Linked DNA regions of Spartinivicinus marinus. The protein of the gene in region 1 interacts with the protein of each later gene in a pairwise test. Links are inferred from orthologs where the notes say so. Each region holds a gene or a part of one and is shown in the gene's direction. Other genes may lie near its edges. The genes, in order: typA and rlmKL.

Region 1 (7,205 bases):
AAAGCGGCTGAGGTTGAGGTGCTGAGTATTCCACTTCCTAATAGTGTGATTCTTGATATCCGCCATCCCACTGAAGAAGAACTAAGTCCGCTAAAAATGGATAAGAATGAAGTAAAAACCATTCCTTTCTATCAACTAAATACTGTATTTAAGCAGCTCGATGCTAATCAACAATATATGCTTTATTGTGATAAAGGCGTGATGAGCCGCTTACATGCCATGCATTTAAAGGACGAGGGTTACGAAAACATCAAAGTTTATCGTCCCTAGTGAACTTTCTTAGTGGATCGGTGGTAAACTACCGCACCAAAATTTTCTGGATTTTCTAGCTGAAGACGTTGAATTGGTAAGACAACTTACTAATTCTGGCATTTACTATAGGAATGCCCCTACTAACATGCTTGTTTCTAGGGTGCTGCTCTTAGGCCACTTCAGATTGTAGTTGTTTTACTGTAGAGGCACCCTCTGTGATTGAGAAGTTAAGAAATATTGCCATTATTGCTCACGTAGACCATGGCAAAACTACTTTGGTAGACAAGCTATTACAGCAGTCTGGAACCCTAGAACGCCGTGATATCGGTACTGAGCGGATCATGGACTCCAACGACCAAGAGCGTGAGCGTGGCATTACCATTCTGGCCAAAAATACTGCGATCACCTGGCAAGATTACCGCATAAACATTGTGGACACCCCAGGCCACGCCGACTTTGGTGGTGAGGTTGAGCGGGTGCTATCGATGGTTGATTCCGTATTGCTGCTGGTTGACGCTGTTGATGGCCCAATGCCACAAACTCGTTTTGTTACCCAAAAAGCATTTGAGCAAGGATTAAAGCCAATCGTAGTAGTCAATAAAATTGACCGCCCTGGCGCCAGACCTGACTGGGTAATTGATGAGGTATTTGACTTATTCGATCGTTTGGGGGCTACTGAAGAGCAACTAGATTTCCCCATTATTTATTGCTCAGCACTAAATGGAGTTGCTGGTGATGACCCAGAGTCATTACAAGATGACATGACACCTCTGTTTGAAATGATTGTTGATAAAGTGCCTGTGCCTACCATAGATGTTGATGGTCCTTTTCAGATGCAGATTTCAGCACTGGACTACAGTAGTTACCTGGGTGTTATCGGCGTAGGCCGAGTGACTCGTGGACAGTTAGCACCAAATACACCTGTTGCAGTCGTTGGCCGCGAAGGTAATCAACGTTCTGGCCGTATCTTGAAAGTAATGGGCTATCAAGGCTTGGAGCGGGTTGATATTGAAAAAGCAGAAGCGGGTGATATCGTTTGTATCACGGGTATTGATGGCTTAAATATTTCCGATACATTGTGTAACCCAGAAAAGCCAGAAGCGTTACCAGCACTGACTGTAGATGAGCCTACAGTGAGCATGACCTTCCAAGTAAACGACTCACCGTTTGCTGGCCAAGATGGTAAATATGTCACTAGCCGTAATATTAAAGAGCGTTTAGATCGCGAGTTAATCCATAACGTTGCGCTACGGGTTGAGCAAGGTGATACAGCAGATAAGTTTGTTGTTTCTGGCCGTGGTGAGTTGCACTTGTCTGTATTGATTGAAACCATGCGCCGTGAAGGTTTTGAGCTAGGGGTTTCTCGACCAGAAGTTATCACTAAAGAAATTGATGGTGAAATGTGCGAGCCCTATGAGCAAGTAGTGGTAGATGTGGAAGATGCACATCAAGGCGCCATTATGGAAGAAATGGGTAACCGTAAAGCTGAGCTTACAAATATGGTACCTGATGGCAAAGGCCGTACTCGATTAGAGTTTATTATGCCTGCTAGAGGTTTAATTGGCTTCCGCTCGCAATTTTTAACTATTACTTCCGGTAGTGGTATTTTAACCCATATTTTTGATCATTTTGGCCCCGTTAAGGCCGGTGAAGTAGCCAAACGGCCAAATGGTGTGTTGGTCTCAATGGTTAACGGTAAAGTATTGGGTTATTCACTGTTTAATCTGCAAGACCGTGGACGTCTGTTCCTAGAGCCAAATGTAGAAGTTTACGAGGGAATGATCATTGGTCTGCATAACCGTGACAATGACTTGGTCGTAAACCCAACCAAGGGTAAGCAGCTGACTAACGTTCGGGCATCAGGCACTGATGAAAATATCATCCTGACTCCGCCAGTTAGGCATTCACTGGAACAGGCGTTAGAGTTTATTGAAGACGACGAGCTGGTAGAAGTAACCCCTAATCATGTTCGGCTGAGAAAGAAATTCCTCAAAGAGCACGAGCGTAAGCGAGCTTCCAGAGCGAAGTAGTCTTGTTTTCCCCCTTTGAAAAAGGGGGAAACTTATTCCATATCAAGCATTTCACTCCCAACTCACACTACTCACCAACCACTCACCATCCTCTCTAACCCATTCTGTTTTGACTTTATAAATACCTGACTGATTAGGCAGAATACTTTCTGCGCCAGTGACTGTCACCGCAGACTCTGAGGTTGCTACGTTGGGGTAGGCGGGGTTATATGAAATGTTATTGTTAGTAATATAAATTTTTATATTTTTATGACGCAAAAAATAAGCTAATAAAAGTCGTTTTACTCCTTGGCGATCCATTCCTTGAGCAGAATTAAAGCTTTCACTAAGTGTTTTCAGTACTTTTTGACTATTCTTATTCTCTATAGCTGTCTGTATTTTCTCTATTTGCTCGGCAATAGCTGACTCTGCAGGTACTTCTGTACAGCCAGAGAGTAAGGGAAAAAAACTTAGGAGGAATATCAACTTTAGCATGAACTTAGTGTAATGTTTAAAAGTAGCTTTACTCATAAAAGGCCTAACATAGATAGTAAATTAACATAGCAGGTCTAACTGAAGGACAAAATATGTATACCCTTTATCCTGCAATAAAACCTTATGCGCGACACACTTTAGAAGTTGATGAGCCACACCAGCTTTATTTGGAAGAGAGCGGTAACCCAAATGGTATACCTGTCTTATATCTTCACGGTGGGCCTGGTGCAGCATGTGATAAATTTAGTCGCCGTTATTTTAATCCTGAAATTTATCGGATTATTTTATTTGATCAGCGTGGTGCTGGTCGTTCAACTCCCCATGCTTGTATAGAAAACAATACAACACAAGACTTAATTGCAGACATTGAAACGATCAGACAGTTTCTCAATGTTGATCAGTGGGTGCTGTTTGGGGGCTCTTGGGGAGCAACCTTAGCGTTGTTATATGCTGAGCAATATCCACGACAAGTATTGGCGATGATTCTGCGAGGTGTCTTTCTCTGTCGGGAACAGGATATTAGTTGGTTTTATCAAGAAGGGGCAAATAAAATTTTTCCTGATTATTGGCGGGATTTTACTTGCTGGATTCCAGAAGCTGATTCTAATGAAGTTATTAATGCTTATTACAAAAGGCTGACTGGTAACGATGAGCTGGCTCGAATGGGGGCTGCTAAAGCTTGGGCGTTGTGGGAAGGGCATTGTGCAACGTTAAGACCTAATCAGGCGGTATTGGATGCGTTTATTGATCCACATAAAGCAAGAGCACTGGCAGCCGTTGCTTGCCATTATTTCAAAAATAAGGGTTTTTTAGAACCAAACCAAATTTTAGATAATCTGGAAGTTATTAGAGATATACCTGGGATTATCGTCCACGGTCGTTATGACATGGTGTGCCCTCTGGAAAATGCTTTTACCCTGCAAGTGAAGTGGCCTGCAGCAGAGCTGCATATTGTTAGAGATGCGGGGCATTCTGCGGCAGAACCCAGTATTTCAGATGCCTTGATTAGAGCAACGGATGAAATGGCTAAGCGGTTGAAGCCTGATCTAATGCCCGATGAAGGTTAGCCATTCATTTTGAGCTAAACATTTTTCGCAAATGTTATATGGGAGCTGTGCTGAGATAATTAAGCGCAGCTTTTCTCATTTATCCCCTGCCCATTTTAGACAGCATATTAGTGTTGTCTATTTATTAATCTTATAGTACTAAAGTGGTAACTTTTTTTTGCAAAAAGTGGTAATAAACCCAATTAAATCAGCTATAACAATATTATAAATCTGCTGCCGTTTATGTACTGGGTAGCAGGTTTATTATGAGGGGGATAAAACCATCTTATTATTAAAACAAGGACGAACATGAAAAAAATTACAATAGTAGCAGGATGCGCATTATTGATAGTCAATTTTGCGGCTGCTGAAGTTACAACACCTGGCGTATATGATATGCACTTTGATTGGGGGTGTGATGGTACTTACTCTATATCAAAAAACTTTACCTTAAAAAGTGATGGCACATTTGAGTCTGGTAGTTTGAAAGGCACCTGGAAGGAAATAGATAGAACACTCACATGGAGATACAGCAATAACACTTATTACACAGGCTACCATACCAGCCGTTCGGCCACTGGTGTTGCTGTTGGCTATAATGGCCTGGAAGGCTGCTTCTATATGATTAAAATGAGTAAACCACTTAACCAGCAGCAAATGCAACAGATTGATATGGCTGAGCCACAGTTTGATAATGGCATTGGTGAAGCTGGGGGAGAAGCACTCTTCTAGAAACTATTCATTTGTTTTTATGCAATGTAAAGCCGGCTGATTGCTGGCTTTATGCTTTTACAGATATGATATGCCATTAAATTTGTAATGATAAAAATGAGTGGCAAAAACAATGCGAGCACTTATTCAACGAGTAAAGCAAGCCAGTGTCAGCGTGAATAATGATGTGGTTGGTTCTATTGACCAAGGCTTATTGGTGTTACTGGGAGTGCAAAAAGGTGATGATCAGGCAAAAGTCACCAAATTGCTTGAAAAAGTATTGAAATATCGTATTTTTGCTGATGCTGAGGATAAAATGAACCTCAGTCTAAGAGATATTAATGGCGGGCTGTTAGTAGTCTCTCAGTTTACCTTGGCAGCAGACACCCAAAAAGGTTTGCGCCCTAGTTTCAGCTCTGCAGCTCCTCCAGTAGAAGGAGAAAACCTGTATAACTATTTTGTGGAGCAAGCAACCAACCTTCATCCAGCAGTTGCTACCGGGCGTTTTGGTGCCAATATGCAAGTCAGCTTAGTTAATGATGGACCAGTGACTTTTCTTTTAGAGGTTTAAACTTTAAGCAGACTTTCTCTTAGCAACTATCCCTCCCATCAACAACCCAGCTTCAAACAGCAGCCACATAGGCAAGGCGAGTAATGATTGGGAAAAGACATCAGGTGGTGTTAGTAACATGCCTACTACAAAGCAGCCAACGATTATATACGGACGCTTTTTTCTTAAACTAGCAACACTGCTTATCCCGGACCAAATCAATAAAACGGTAGCAATAGGAATTTCAAAGGCTATCCCAAAAGCAAAAAACAGTTTTAGTACAATGCTCAGGTAACTGTGGATATCTGGCATTACTGATACATCATCAGGGCCTATGGTAGTAAAGAAGTTAAATAGCAGGGGAAATACGACATAATAGGCAAACGTAATTCCCAGATAAAATAACACAACACTTGAAGCTAATAGTGGGATGGCCAGCTTTTGTTCATGTTGGTAAAGCCCTGGTGCAATAAACCCCCATACTTGATGCAGAATATAGGGAATCGCTAAAAAAATAGCGGCGACTACGGTCAGTTTAAAGGGTGTAAAAAATGTCTGGGTAATTTCCGTTGCAATCATTGAGGAGCCTTCAGGCAATATGGATCGTAAAGGCTCAGAGATAAAGCTATAAATGTCGTTGGCAAAATAAAACAGGCAGGCAAATGCTATCAGTACTGCAACCAAGCAGCGGAGAATGCGAGATCTAAGCTCAACCAGGTGCTGTACTAAGGGTTGCTCTTGGCCTAGTTCAGGGTCTTCTGAATTGTAATAGCCATTCGGTTGGTCTGTCATAAAGGCTTAAGTCACTAATCGTTTAATGAGGACGTGGCTGAAGTAGGTTTGGCTTTTGGCTGCTGGTCAGGGGTATGGCTAGCTTCAATACTAGGGGTGGCTTCTGACTGGGCAAAACTAGTCGCTTGATTTGTATCAGCTGGTTGCGTTGTTGTGCCATCAATGTTGTTTTCTGCTTTTTCAACAGAGCTATCAATAGACTGCTTGAACTCATTGATCTGGCGATTAACATCTGCCTGAGCCTGTTTTAAGTCCTGCATAATCGATTCATTATGCAGTTGCCGGCGGATGTCATCAGCGCCAATTTCTCGCTCGATTTCTGACTTCATAGCCGCAAAGCCACGTTTGAGTCGCCCAGTCCAGAGCATCAGTTTCTTTATTGCATGGGGGAGCCGCTCGGGGCCAAGCACTAGCAAGCCAATGATGGCAATAACAATTAGCTCTGCAAAACCAATATCAAACACAAATCACCTAAACAAAGCTGAGTGGCTATTTATTTTCTGACTGTTTTGCTTGTTGCTGATCAGTAAGGGGCTTTTCACCATTAGGCTTATCAAGCTGTTGCTGAGAGCTACTGTCTTCATCACTTACCGCTTTTTTAAAGCCTTTAATAAAAGAGCCTAAATCGCCACCTAATGAGCGTAAGCGTTTTCCACCAAATATCAGCAGAACAATAACCAGAATAATAATTAATTGTGGAACGCTAATGCCAAACATCCTTTATCTCCAAACTATTTTGATACCCAAGCTTTCTAGCAAGCTGTGCTATTACAGAGCACCACTTGTTGCAACACCCTCATCTTACATGGGTTTTAGTACACCGCCACCTAAAATATGAAAGTGTAAGTGGTAGATTTCCTGTCGACCCCCTTGCCCGGTATTGGTAATGGTGCGGAAGCCATTCTCTAGCCCCACTTTTTTAGCCACTTTAGGAATCGTTAACATCAATTGGCTCATTATATCACGATGCTCAGAGCCAATGTCGTAAAGATTGGCGATATGTTGTCTGGGGATTAGAAGCAAGTGCACTGGTGCTTTGGGATGTAGGTCATTAAAAGCCAGGCAGTGATCATCCTGGTAGACAATCTTGGCTGGTGCATCACCACTGGCAATTTTGCAAAAAATACAGTCACTCACGGACTTCTTTAATCCTTTTTATAGTACTTATAGCTTATAGTAGTTATAGCTTATAGTAGTTATAGCTTATAGTACTTATAGATTGTAGCACTTATAACCAGGTTATCGCTCTTAACCTGGGTGTTGTTGTCTGGCTGCTTTCTCTACCAAACCAGAAAGATCGAAGCGCCTTGCTAGCTCCCTTAATACATCTTCAGGGCCTAAGCCAAGGTG
Region 2 (7,231 bases), 2.9 Mb from region 1 along the record:
TGCTACTCTCATAATCTATGTTTAAGTATGGACCAGTACAAGTGAAAAAAGTGCCGAATGGTAAGTTATGAGTATTCTTTATAATGTATTGGCTTTATTGTTGAGTAACTGTTGTGTTAACAAGGGATACTATTTCCTGTTCCCGACAGCAGTTCCAGAACACCCTGTCACTCCATATCGGAAACTATATTTACTGATCACGCCCTTTCGCGACACCCTTATGGGGCGGCATAGACTATAATACTGGACTACCCCGTTAAGTACGTTAGAATGCGCTGCTCTTGAAGCGAATGAGCAATGCGGTAATGATCAGCCCCACCCAATTTCAATTGACTGCCACCTGCCCAAAAGGGCTAGAACAGCTATTAGCTGAAGAGCTTAGTCAGCTAGGTGCCAGTGATATCAAGCAAACAGTCGCAGCAGTGAATTTTACTGGCACTATGGAGACAGCTTATCGAGCCTGCTTGTGGTCACGGTTAGCAAACCGAGTGCTGCTCAAACTCGCTGAGTTGCCAGTAAAATCGAAAGAAGAGCTATACCAGCAACTACAAACCATTGACTGGGCTGATCATATTGATGTTGATAGTGATTTCTTGATTGACTTTACTGGCGCCTCAGAGGCTATCCGCAATACTCGCTTTGGTGCACTGACAGTAAAAGATGCGATTGTTGACCAGTTTAGAAACAAGTTTGGTAGGCGCCCTAATGTTGCTAAAGAGCAACCTGGGGTGCGGGTATCGGTCCGATTAAAGTATGACCAGGTAACAGTCGCCATTGATTTGGCTGGTATTAGCTTGCATGAGCGAGGCTATCGGCGTGAAGCAGGGATGGCACCATTAAAAGAAAACCTGGCTGCTGCGATGTTAGTTCGCGCTGGCTGGCCAAGTTTGAAAGCTCAATCAGGCAGTTTGGTCGATCCCATGTGTGGAGCTGGCACTCTGTTGATTGAAGCGGGATTAATGGCTGCCGATATCGCTCCCGGCTTGTTAAGAAACTATTTTGGTTTTCAGGGTTGGTTGGGACATATTCCTGCCATATGGAATAAGTTGGTGGCTGAAGCTAAGCAACGTCGTGAGCAGGGAATGAGTCAACAGTTTCCGGTTATTTGTGGTTTTGAACCAGGTTATAAAGTGCTTACTAAAGCGCAGGCAAATATTGAAAGGGCAGGCTTAGCTGGCGTTGTTAAGATAAAACAGGTGGATTTGGCACAGCTAACTCCTAGTGCTATTGAACACATGCCCACTGGTTTAATGATAACAAACCCACCCTATGGTGAGCGGCTCGGCAATGAAGCCAGCCTGGTTTATCTCTATCAACATTTAGGCGAAAAAATGCGGCAGTGCTTTTCTGGTTGGCAGGCAGCTTTTTTAACCAGTAGCGCAGACCTAGCCAGAAGAACCCAGTTACGCTCCCATAAACATTATAAATTGTATAATGGAGCATTAGAGTGTGCTCTTTATTTGTTTGCCATTCCTGAGGAAAATTTTGCAACGGATGCTTCCATAAAACGCGCATCCGTTGATAAATCTGTTCAACAGGCAACAACACATATTCGGCTATCGAAAGGGGCTGAAATGTTTGCCAATCGGCTTAGAAAAAATCTAAAACAATTAAAAAAATGGCGCAATCAACATAATATCCATTGCTATCGCTTATATGATGCAGATATGCCAGAGTATGCGGTTGCAATTGATTGTTATAATGAATGGGTGCATGTTCAGGAATATGCACCACCTAAGTCAATTGACCCAGAAAAAGCAGCTGCGCGTTTAAACGATATTATCAGTGCATTACCTGTGGTATTGGACGTTCCAGAAAAGCAAGTCATTGTCAAACGACGAGAACAGCAGCAAGGTAAAAAGCAATACCAAAAGCGCGACAGTCGTGGTGAGTTTATGCAGGTTGAAGAACATGGCTGCCAGCTGCTGGTTAATTTGCAGGATTACCTGGATACAGGTTTATTTTTAGATCACCGGCCAATTAGGCATATCATTCAACAACAAGCGAAAGGTAAACGGTTTCTGAACCTGTTTTGTTATACCGCATCAGCCTCTGTCCATGCGGCAAAAGGCGGTGCGGTAAAAACAACCAGTGTTGACTTATCAAAAAACTATTTAAATTGGGCTGATAAAAACTTTAGATTAAATGGCTTTTCTCAGCAGCGTCATCAACTAGTAGAAGCTGATAGTTTGGCTTGGTTAAAAGAACAAACTCAGCGCTATGACTTGATTTTTATTGATCCCCCTACTTTTTCTAATTCTAAAAAACTAAATCAAGACTTTGATGTGCAGCGAGATCATGGTGAGCTGATTATGCAGGCAATGAGGTTGTTGACCAGAGAGGGGGTGTTGTACTTCTCCAATAATTTCCGTAAATTTAAAATAGATGAAAGCTTATTGGACAAGTTTAAGGTGAAAGAAATTACCCCAATAACTATCGATCCAGATTTTCAGCGTAATGCAAAAATTCATCGGTGCTGGGAAATTAGGTATTAGGATAAGTATATAAAGACTATATGGACTTACATGGCTATGTTCTCTGTTGCAAAAAACTTAATATTAAAACTGAGCCTACAGAGTATTAAAAGCATGGTGTGGTTGCCAAGGATGGTGGAATGTAATTCATACAAAGTGTAGTAGCTGTTACCTGCAAGCCATTTCAAGCTGACTAGGTAAATTACAACCATTAAAAAACATTACACAATAGCAACATTTTTATTAAACGATTATTATTTGTAGGCATAATTTGGTAGTGCTCATTTTATAAATACTTTGTAAGTAGGTTGCTAAACTACAAGTAAGGGACCGTATATAAAGTGAGATTTGCTATGGCTGATGCTATTCAGTTTTATGAACCTAAAGAGCGTTATGGATTTTTGTCTAATTTTTCATTGCATTCTATTGTCATCGATGGGGTTACTTGGCCTACTGTAGAACATTATTACCAATCCAGTAAGTTTTTAGCTGCAGATATTATTGCCCGAATACATCATGCAGCAACGCCTGAGCAAGCCTTTAAAGTTAGTCGTCAATACAGTAAACAAGTACGACCAGATTGGAATAATATAAAAGAAACTGTGATGATGCGAGGTTTGCGCTGTAAGTTTCATCAGCATCACCCACTGGCGCATTGGTTAGTAGCAACTGAAACACAGCCTATTGTTGAGCATAGTTTTTCTGATGCCTACTGGGGAGATGGGGGCGATGGCCATGGCAAAAATCGATTAGGGCAGTTGTTAATGGCGCTCCGTGATGAGTTGAAAAACAAACATCCTTATAAACTAATTCGCTATGTAGATGCTGCACAGTTGCCTACGCAGTTTGGGGTGTTTACTATGCATGGGTTTATTCAGTCCGATAATAATGTTGAGCACTTGGCGCTTACCTATGGAAAACTGGATGTAACTAAACCAGCATTAATCCGATTACATTCAGAATGCTTGACCGGTGATGCTTTATACAGCTTACGCTGCGATTGCGGTTTTCAATTGCAGAAATCGCTGGAAACCATAGTCTCTCATGGGAGTGGTGCATTATTATATCTACGACAAGAGGGGAGAGGAATAGGGTTACTTAATAAAATACGTGCCTATCATCTTCAAGATAAAGGCGCTGATACTGTAGAAGCGAATGAGCGATTAGGTTTTGCTGCGGATATGAGAGAGTATCACTTTTGTGAAGGAATGTTGCATTATCTAGAAATAGATAAAGTAAAGTTAATGACCAATAATCCAAGAAAAGTACAAGCATTGTGTATTGCAGGGATTAACGTAGTAGAGCGTGTGCCTTTGCAGGAAGGACATAATATACATAATGAAAACTATTTAGAAACTAAGTCTCGTAAATTACGACATATGTTTTCTAAAGAAGATGATTTTAGCTTGTCTTAGTTTTTTAATGTAATGTCGAAAAAAGAGTATGTTAAGGAGAAAATATGCAGCAAGTATGGTCGGAAGATCCTATAAAAAATGCTTATCTTAAAGGTGTTATTACATTATTGGAACGAAGTCAAAATGAAAATAAAAAACAATATGAAATCGAAATATTAGGTAATAAATTTGACGTGCTGCCCAACGTATTTCCTCCTTCATATTTTCGCGACACAGCATTTTTTGTGCAAAATATACCTGAAGTATCTGGTAAATGTATATTGGAGGTTGGTTGTGGCACCGGAGTAACTGCAATAATGTTTGTATTGAAAGGTGCTGAGAGTGTTGTTGCTGTGGATATTAATAAAGATGCAGTAAAAAATACTATCTTAAATATTAATAGGTATCAGCTGAGTGATCGAGTAAGTTGCTTTTATTCTGATGTGTTTTCTGAAATAAATGACAATGAAAAATTTGATGTTATTTATTGGAATATTCCTTTTGGTAAAGTGAATGCTAATCTGTCAACTCTTCAAAGATCAGTGTTTGATATGGGGTATGCAGCAGTAGAACGTTTTTTTATCGAGGGGGCTAAATATTTGAGGTCAGGTGGCTATTTACTTTATGGGTTTTCTCCAGTGATAGGTGATGAGGATGCCTTAGTGAAAATCACCAAAAATGCAGGGCTAAAAACAACCATAATTGCAAAAGCTTATGAGGAGCTAAAAGAGTATTCTATCGAATTTCATTTATGTAAAGCGGTGCCCTGTGTATGATTTATGAGTTTGTAATGTATATTGAAACAAGTACTGTTTTTTATAATGCATAATAATAGTGGTACTTGTTTCTTTCTTTTATTATGCGTTGTTTTATGATTTTCTCATTTGTTGTATTTGCTAACTATATCAGACAACTTACCATTATTTTTAATGATATTTAGCCTGTCATTGATAAAGCGTTGAATATTTTCGTCAATTTGGTTTGAGTATGCCAGGTGAATGTCATAATTGTTAGCTATACTGCTGACATCGACCATTTGGTAATTATCTGCATTTCGCTTAGTTTTGCGTAAGTTATATAAAACTCTGACTTTAAGCTCAATAAAGCCAGTAAACTTGGTCATGACAGGTCGATCTAGTATTTTAAAGGCGGAACTGTGATCCTTTACTCTAATCTCTTTTATTTTACCTTGCTTAATCAGCTCTTCTAGTCCAGGGTAGTCAAAACCATCCATTAAAATAACTGTTTTTCCAAATAAGTCGGATGTTTTTGTATAGCTAAATCCTGGGTTTTTAATAAGCATAATATTTTTTACACTATAAATAGGTACTGCAGATAGGTTTTCATTTTGAATGCCAGGCCATGCGGGAGAACCAAAGGTTACCCAGTTTTTATACTTCTTTTCCTCCATGATTGAAATCATTCGTTTAAATGGAAATGTATGGGTAGTAAGTTGATAGTCGCTATTCTTGAAAACTTCTTTTACAATATCTGTAACGATGCCTGAATGCTGCTTACCATCGTTTTCTATTTGGAAGGGCTGTGCCTGATTTTTGATAACAACATAGTTAACGTCTCCGGCCCAGGTTTGGTTAACATAATGTAATATTACAGTAAAAAGCAGTAGCTTTATCTTCATGTGATCCTTCTCTGGAAATGTTCATCCTTTAAAAATAAAGATAGCATAGCCACTACCAATACTATAAATCGAGTAGTGTATATATACATGAAATTAACTATAGCTCAACATGACTTATTGATTCGGATACAGCTACACTATTATATGAAATATGAAGTCTCAGTGATAACACCAATATATTGAACGGCTTGTAAATCAGCAAAAGCTAAGGAACTCCCTTTATCAATGGAAGCAGGGAATTTGAAATTTAAACAGGGTCTGGGTCGTCAGCTGATCTTTTGGATATTGCTGGCGAGCTCTTTATTAACACTATTTATTACACATTTAACGCTTTATATTGATTATCGAAATGATGTTTCTGCCATCAACGAAAGAGTCGTGCAAATAGAAAAAAGCTTGCTGCCTGCGATTACAGCCAGCTTATGGGTGGAGGATATTGCCCAGGCTACAGTACAGGCAGAAGGGATTAAACGACTGCCAGATGTTAAATATGTTGCGGTGATACAAGGTGATAGCTCAAAAATCGAACTAGGTCACTCAACAACCCGTTATTCCATGACCAAGCAATGGCCATTACTTTATCAATATGAAGGTGAAACCTTATCGCTTGGGGAATTAAAGGTAGTTGTCAGTTTAGAAGCAGTTTATCAGCGTTTGTTTGATAAGGCACTGTTTGTGCTATCAAGTCAGGCCATAAAAACGTTTATCGTATCAGCTTTGATTTTATTGATCGTTTATTTGTTGGTTGGTAGGCATTTGCGTCATATGGCTGACATGATGGCAAAGGCTGACTTAACGAGCTTGGGTGGAGAGGTGCTCAAGCTACAGCGTTATAAAGCGAAAGATGATGAATTGGCCTACCTGGTTAACTCCTTTAACAAGATGAATAGTAGTCTGCACCTGTCTTATCAAGAAACACTACAAGCAAAAAATGAGGCTGAATTAGCCAATCGCCGCAAGAGCGAGTTTGTTGCCAATATGAGTCATGAAATTAGAACGCCAATGAATGGCATCATTGGTATGACCTCGTTGTTACAAGGCACTCAACTAGATGTGGAGCAAAAAGATTATGTTAAAACGATTTATTCTTCATCTCATGCCTTGTTAAATATTATTAATGATATTTTGGACTTCTCTAAAATAGAAGCAGGTAAACTAGATATTGAACATATTGAATTTAGTTTAACTGATTTAATGGAAGATATTATTGATTTATTACATAGCAAAGCACTAGAAAAAGGGTTGGAGTTATTTAGTTATATTGATGACAATGTGCCTAAGCGATTAATCAGCGATCCGGGGCGTGTTCGTCAGGTAGTCACAAATTTGATAAATAATGCAATTAAGTTTACCCGGTATGGTAACGTGATATTAGATATTCGTAAAACCAGGGAGAGTGAGGGGAAAGCTTGGATTGCAATTTCAGTGCAAGACACTGGGGTGGGTATTAGTAAAGAAAAGCAAACGCTGATATTTGAGAAATTTTGTCAGGCCGATAACTCAACCACGCGTTTATATGGTGGTACTGGTTTAGGATTATCAATATCGAGTAATTTAGTCAAACTGATGGGGGGAGAGTTAAAGGTTGAAAGTGAGTTGAATAAAGGTAGCTGCTTTTATTTTGAAATACCTTTTGGTGTTCAAGCTTACAGTCAAATGCCAGTATTGATGGCATCAGAAAAGTCATTACGGGGTGTTCGAGTGATGGTAGTGGATGACCATGA

Evidence for each region.
Region 2: the proteins of typA (region 1) and rlmKL interact in binary tests that used the Escherichia coli proteins (3 or more experiments, as listed by UniProt). The link is inferred for Spartinivicinus marinus from one-to-one orthologs.

What each region holds. Positions count from the first base shown.
Region 1 is NZ_JAPJZK010000001.1:2,170,313-2,177,517, reverse strand. Bases 1-2,874 are described here. They hold typA (translational GTPase TypA), read left to right. Parts: upstream 1-467; coding sequence 468-2,282; downstream 2,283-2,874. Other genes in these bases: pip (prolyl aminopeptidase), read left to right, coding at 2,849-2,874; OQE68_RS09780 (hypothetical protein), read right to left, coding at 2,334-2,792; thiI (tRNA uracil 4-sulfurtransferase ThiI), read left to right, coding at 1-270. In the rest of the region: more of pip, read left to right, coding at 2,875-3,823; OQE68_RS09770 (hypothetical protein), read left to right, coding at 4,112-4,534; dtd (D-aminoacyl-tRNA deacylase), read left to right, coding at 4,647-5,084; twin-arginine translocase subunit TatC, read right to left, coding at 5,088-5,855; Sec-independent protein translocase protein TatB, read right to left, coding at 5,870-6,319; tatA (twin-arginine translocase TatA/TatE family subunit), read right to left, coding at 6,345-6,572; OQE68_RS09745 (histidine triad nucleotide-binding protein), read right to left, coding at 6,657-6,992; OQE68_RS09740 (phosphoribosyl-ATP diphosphatase), read right to left, coding at 7,104-7,205. UniProt on the Escherichia coli protein: A 50S ribosomal subunit assembly protein with GTPase and nucleotide-independent chaperone activity, required for 50S subunit assembly at low temperatures, may also play a role in translation.
Region 2 is NZ_JAPJZK010000001.1:5,033,056-5,040,286, forward strand. The notes cover bases 1-2,900. They hold rlmKL (bifunctional 23S rRNA (guanine(2069)-N(7))-methyltransferase RlmK/23S rRNA (guanine(2445)-N(2))-methyltransferase RlmL), read left to right. Parts: upstream 1-305; coding sequence 306-2,495; downstream 2,496-2,900. Other genes in these bases: ribA (GTP cyclohydrolase II), read left to right, coding at 2,828-2,900. Also shown: more of ribA, read left to right, coding at 2,901-3,889; OQE68_RS22600 (methyltransferase), read left to right, coding at 3,934-4,644; OQE68_RS22605 (type 2 periplasmic-binding domain-containing protein), read right to left, coding at 4,749-5,507; OQE68_RS22610 (response regulator), read left to right, coding at 5,748-7,231. UniProt on the Escherichia coli protein: Specifically methylates the guanine in position 2445 (m2G2445) and the guanine in position 2069 (m7G2069) of 23S rRNA. Methylation occurs before assembly of 23S rRNA into 50S subunits.